DNA from 2 places in the Laedolimicola ammoniilytica genome. Region 1 is predicted to be linked to the other one. Evidence: predicted binding sites of a transcription regulator. Region 1 holds the regulator's gene; the other holds the start of a gene.
What was found. The regulator Rex, encoded in region 1, represses fermentation and respiration genes when NADH is low (regulators of the CRP and FNR family bind a similar motif). The targets are predictions, from matches to a motif close to ATTGTTAANTANTTAACAAT.

Region 2: a site for Rex is predicted at 1,804-1,823, ahead of OCV63_RS14145 (CoB--CoM heterodisulfide reductase iron-sulfur subunit B family protein). Genes of this name have one in related genera too.

Annotation. Positions count from the first base shown of each region.
Region 1 covers NZ_JAOQKC010000015.1:40,012-43,207, forward strand. Annotated here, with positions in the region: gene alr (alanine racemase) at 86-1,252, opposite strand; gene OCV63_RS11620 (redox-sensing transcriptional repressor Rex) at 1,346-1,993, opposite strand; gene abc-f (ribosomal protection-like ABC-F family protein) at 2,168-3,196, shown strand, end outside.
Region 2 covers NZ_JAOQKC010000023.1:30,553-33,748, forward strand. Annotated here, with positions in the region: gene OCV63_RS14135 (CoB--CoM heterodisulfide reductase iron-sulfur subunit A family protein) at 1-531, opposite strand, end outside; gene OCV63_RS14140 (4Fe-4S dicluster domain-containing protein) at 549-941, opposite strand; gene OCV63_RS14145 (CoB--CoM heterodisulfide reductase iron-sulfur subunit B family protein) at 928-1,752, opposite strand; gene OCV63_RS14150 (L-lactate dehydrogenase) at 2,061-3,020, opposite strand.

The sequences.
Region 1 (3,196 bases):
TTTCACACTCCAATTTTCAAAATACGTTGTTACTTCTTTCTCAAGTATTTCCAAAATTACAGTGTGTATACACATTCAGGCCTTCTCAGGCATAAAAATCGTGAACCTCCGAGACCTTACCGTGGCGCAGGTAAATCCGCGGAACCCGCTGGGACAGGTCGCAGACAAATTCATAATTAAAGCGTCCGGACAGCTCCGCCAGCTCATCCACAGACAAATAGGCGTCCCCGTCCCTTCCGAACATGGTGACTTCCAGCCCCGGTACTGCCTCCGGAATCTCCGTCACATCCACCATCATCTGATCCATACAGACTCTGCCGCAGATGGGTGCCCGTTTTCCGGCCACCAGAATGCAGCCCTTATTGGACAGACTTCTGGGATAACCGTCCGCGTAGCCCACCGGGACGGTGGCGATCCGGCGCACGGAGTCTGCCGTATAGATGCCGCCGTAGCTGATCTCCGTACCAGGCGTGATCTCTTTTACATGCACGATATGGCTCTTCATTTCCATGGCGGGTTTCAGTGGAACCAATTCTTTCTTTACTTCCTCCGAAGGGTACAGGCCATACACCGTGATGCCCGCCCGCACCATATCCAGGTTCGCTTCCGGCAGATCGATGATACCGGCACTGTTAGAGCAATGATGAATTTGGAAACGCACGCCTGCCGCCTCACAGGCCCTGTTAAAAGCCTGATACCGCATAAGCTGCTTTTCAGTGGCCGCCTTATCCGCCTCGTCGGATTTGGCAAAATGGGTAAACAGGCCTTCCAGCGTGATCCCGGGAAGCTCCCCAATTTCACAGACTGTTTTTACACTTTCCTCCGTATCCGCAAAACCAATGCGGCTCATCCCTGTATCCACTTTAATATGCACGTTCACGTTTTTTCCCTGACGCACGGCCTCTGCAGAAAGCTCCTGTGCCATGTCCAGCCGGAACACGGTGGGACAGATATCCAGGCGCACCAGTTCCGGGTAATCCTCCGGAAATACGTAGCCCAGAATTAATATCGGCTTTCGGATTCCGTTTTTCCGAAGCTCTACCGCCTCCTCGATGGTGGCTGCCGCAAACCCCCACAGATAATCCTTTTCCTCTATCATCTGCGCGATGGGTACCGCGCCGTGGCCGTAGCCGTTGGCCTTTACCACCGCCGCAATCTGCGTCCCGGCCTGCAGATTCGCCTTCATGGCCTCAAAATTCTCTTCTATGGCATCCAAATTCACATAAGCCGCTACGCGCTTATATTTTTTCACGTCTGACACTCCTCACTATCCTTAATATATGCGTCTGCACGCAAAAGGGAGCCCATAAGCTCCCTTTTATGACTCGTCACTTCCGGTACTCCATCAGGAACGGGGATGCTCTTTCTCATACCGTGTGATATTGTAAGAAAGCTGCATCAGGCTCTCTGACAGATGTACGTTCTCCACCAGAACGTCCGACGGAACATCCAGATCGATGTGGGCGAAATTCCAGATGGCTTTGATTCCGTACCGAACCAGAAGCCGCGTCATTTCCTCCGCCTTGGACTTCGGCAATGTCAAGGCCGCAATCTGAATCTCCTCGTCCTTAATAAAGCTCTCCAGATCCTCCAGCATATGAATCTGGATACCGCGGACGCTTAAGCCCTTTAAGACAGGATTTACATCGAAGATACCTTTTATGTAGAAGCCTCGTTTTTCAAAATCCACATAATTGGCCAGTGCCTGTCCCAGGTTGCCTCCGCCGATGATGATCATGTTGTGCTTTTTGTCAAGGCCCAGAATCTTGCCGATTTCTTCATACAGATACTTCACATTGTATCCGTATCCCTGCTGTCCGAAGCCTCCGAAATTGTTCAGATCCTGCCGGATCTGTGACGCCGTGACGCTCATTCGTTTACTCAGCTCACCGGAAGAGATACGTTCTACTCCGTTCTCCATCAGTTCGCCAAGATAACGATAATAACGCGGTAGCCGCTTAATTACTGCTTTTGAGATCTCTCTCTCTTCCATAATCCTTACACATCCCTCAACCAGACTTTTCGAAACTGTTTTTATTATAATCGAAAAGCAAATTTTTTGTCAATCTTTTTGCCGCATTCTTCTAAAAGAATCTTGTTCAATCCCGCATTTTTCGCTATAATAAATTTCGTGTGGCATTCAACAACGGAAAAAAGAGGTATTTTTATGATATTAGCATGTCAAAATATAAACAAAGCTTTCGGAACGGATGTGATTCTGAAAAACGCGTCCTTCCACATCGAGGATCGGGAAAAGGCCGCCGTGGTCGGGATCAACGGCGCCGGAAAATCCACCCTCTTAAAAATCATCATCGGGGAAATGGAGGCGGACTCCGGTGAAGTGATCCTGTCCAAGGGCAGAACCATCGGCTATCTGGCCCAGCATCAGGATCTGAACAGCGATCACACCATTTATCAGGAGCTGCTGACCGTAAAGCAGGACGTTATTGATCTGGAAGCTCGCATCCGGGACATCGAAGCACGGATGAAGGAGCTCTCCGGGGAGAACCTGGATACGGCTCTGGAACAATATACCCGTATGAATCATGAATTCGAACTAAAAAACGGATACGCCTACAAAAGCGAGGTAGTGGGCGTTCTGAAAGGTCTCGGTTTTGAAGAGGAAGAATTTGACAAACACGTCAACAAGCTCTCCGGAGGTCAGAAGACCCGCGTCTCTTTAGGCAAGCTTCTTCTCTCCCACCCGGATCTCATCATGCTGGACGAGCCCACCAACCATTTGGACATGAATTCCATCGCCTGGCTGGAAACCTTCCTTCTGAATTACGACGGCGCGGTTCTGGTGGTAGCCCATGACCGGTATTTTCTGAACCGGATTGCCACGAAAATCATCGAGATCGACGCGGGCGAGGTGACCACTTTCCAGGGAAATTATTCCGACTATGCCGCGAAAAAATCCAAACTAAGGGAGGCCCGCATGCACGCCTGGCTGAACCAGCAGCGGGAAATCAAGCACCAGGAAGAGGTCATCCAGAAGCTCAAATCCTTCAACCGGGAGAAATCTATCAAGCGCGCCGAGAGCCGCGAGAAAATGCTGGATAAAATGGAGGTTCTGGAGAAACCCAGCGAGATCCGCTCCGAGATGCACATCACCCTGGAGCCCAAGGTGGTCAGCGGAAATGACGTACTGACCGTGGAAGGCCTTGCAAAATCCTTTGGACCCCAGACTCTGTTC
Region 2 (3,196 bases), on a different contig from region 1:
GCCTCCGATACTGGGAGTCTTCTCTACGATATCTACCTCGTAGCCTGCCTCCGCGATATCCAGCGCGGTCTGGATACCCGCGATACCGCCGCCAATCACCAGGGCGCGCTTTACGACCTGGCTGGTGCCCGGCGTCAGAGGCGCGTTCAGCATAACCTTCGCGATGGCTGCCCGGGCCAGAATAATGGCCTTCTCGGTCGCTTCCTCCATATTTTTATGAATCCAGGAGCAATGCTCGCGGATATTGGCAATCTCTACCATGTAGGGATTGATACCGGCCCGCTTTGCCGCCTGGCGAAATGTATTCTCATGCATTCTGGGGGAACAGGAACAGACAACGATACCTGTCAGGTGTTTCTGCTCGATGGCCTCCCGGATTTTCAGCTGTCCTGCTTCGGAACACATATACTGGTAATCTTCCGCGTGAACGACGCCAGGCTCCTTCGCCGCTGCCGCTACCACCCGTCCGATATCTACCGTCGCAGCTATGTTCGTACCGCAATGACAGACAAATACTCCTATTCTCTGCACGTTTTTTCACCTCCTGATTATTTGCTGTATTTGCGGAACGCGCTGGCCAGCAGCTGCTGGGGCAGTTCCTCGTCCAGTAATTCGGGTATCTCATTGGGGCTTAAATAATTGCCGCCCCGCTGTCTTACTACCATCTGCCGTACCGCCTCAATGAGCTTCGCAGGCTTTACGTCTCTGGGACAACGCTCTACGCAGGCAAAGCAGGAAAGACATTTCCAGATGGTGGTGGAATTTAAAAGGGGCTCTATGTCGCCATTCTCCACATAAGAAACAAACTGATGGGGACGGATATCCATCTCCTCGTAAGCGGGACAGGTCGCGGAGCATTTTCCGCATTTCATACATTTCCGGGTGTTGACGCCGCTCATCTCCCGAAGTCTATCGGCCTTCGCCATATCAGCCTTCTGCATCTTCTGCTCCTCCTTCCGCATTTTTCTCAGGAATCAGGCCAAGAGCCTCTGCCAGAAGCTCTGTCAGATACGTAACCGGAAGCTTTTTCGCGCTTCCACTGGTTCTCAGGTTATAGAGACACAGGGGACAGGCGGTAATCAGTTCTTCCGCTCCGTGATCTGTCGCGGATTCCATGACCCGATCTACCATCGTACCGGCCAGGGGCTTGTCCTTCAGGGATACATAACCGCCGCAACACTCGTTCCGGTAGGGATACACCACCGGTTCAGCGCCCAGAGCCCGGATAAAGTCTTCGATAATGGTCGGATTTTCCGGATCGTCAAAGGCCATGATATCACTGGGGCGAAGCAGCATACAGCCATAATACGCGCCGATTTTCCGTCCGGTCAGGGGATGTATCACCTTTTCCCGGATGGTATCAAAACCGATGCGGTCACGGAGAACCTCCAGATAATGAAGGACCTTTGTCTCTCCTTCATAGGGCTCTGCCAGGTTCAGATAATTGTTGGCTCTGGTACGGATATCTTCCACATTCTGCATATCGTCGTTGACACGCTTGATTACGTGATGACAGGCGGAGCAGAGCGTTACCAGATCCTGTCCCTTCTCCTTTGCGTCGTTCAGGGCGCGGACTGCGGACAGCTTTGTGGCGATCTCATCGGACGCCAGCGGATAGACAGCGCCACAGCACTGCCATTCCTCGATTTCCTGTAAGGAAAAGCCCAGCGCTTCTGCTGACATTCTGGCGTATCGGTCCAGGTCCTGCGCCTTGTTCTTCAACGTGCAGCCCGGATAGTAGCTGTACACCATTTGACTACCTCCTTTTGTTCTTTTTTCGCATGTTGGTGTGCAAGTTGTCTTTTTGATAATTTTCTATCAATCTTAAATATTATACTACGCTGTTAAACCATTAACAACCCCCTAATCCGGATTTTATGTTAAATTTTGAAGTTTTTTTGGTGGATATGTTGCATTTTCATGTTAATTTCACATTTTTTCCTGTTAATTCCGACTTAAATCGTCGGATTTTTTGTAAAATCTCCTCGCCCTCTTTGTTGTCGGAATGTTAAATAAAAAACAGAGTGGAAATTTCCACTCTGTTTTATCGGTTTGATTCTTTAGTCCTCTTTCATAACATCGTCGATGAAGTTTTTCAGAACCTCTGCGGAATGCTCTACCTGCTCCCGCTCCTTGTCTGTCAGGGTAATCTTGATCGCCTTGGCAATTCCATCCGCGTTGACTACGCAGGGGATACTGATGCAGGAACCTTCCAGCTCTTCTCCGTACTCCTTACCCAGTACATGAGCCACCGGAAGTACGGTATTCTGATTCTTGAGAATGGATTCTACAATCCGGAAAGTGGACATGGCGATTCCGTCGAAGGTTGCGCCCTTCAGGGAGATAACGTCCGCGCCGCCGGTCTTTGCCTTCAGTGCGATAGCGTCCTTTACTTCCTCCTTCTCCTTCGGATCCTCCGGCAGGAAATGGTCGATGGTCTCGCCTGCTACGTTGACACTGCTCCAGATCGGTACCTGGCTGTCTCCGTGCTCACCCAGGATATAACCCTGAATATCACGGATATCTACGTTCGCACGCTGGCTTAAGAGATAGCGGAAACGCGCGGTATCCAGAGAGGTTCCGGTTCCGATAACCCGCTCCGAAGACAGGCCTGTCTCCTTCTGAATCAGATAGGTATTCACGTCAACCGGGTTGGATACCACGATAATCAGCGGATTCTTTGCGTACTTCATGATGTTCTTCGCAATGCTTCTTGCCACTCCGGTATTTACCTTCGCAAGCTCCAGACGGGTCTGACCCGGCTTCCGGGGAATACCCGCTGTAACAATGATAATCTTGGCGTCCGCGCACTCCTCATATCCGCCCTGACGAACGCGTACCTGGCTGTAGAAAGCGGTTCCGTGTGAGATATCCAGGGCTGCACCCTTCGCACGATCTTCGTTTACGTCTACCAGGACGATTTCTCCTACCTGTGCCCGCAGCATCAGGGTATAGCAGATAGTCTCGCCTACATTTCCAGCTCCAATTACTACGATCTTGTTTGATGTTTCATTTGCCATACTGTTACCTCACTCTTTCTCGTTTCATCCCAACGTGATTTTTTTCACAATATTGATATTTTTTTATCAACCGATTGCATTATATCACGTACAATCCTGTTATGCAAGAGGTAAATGAAATTTTTGTACTTCTTTTTATACAATTTTTCTATGAGATTAACAAATCCTTAACGATG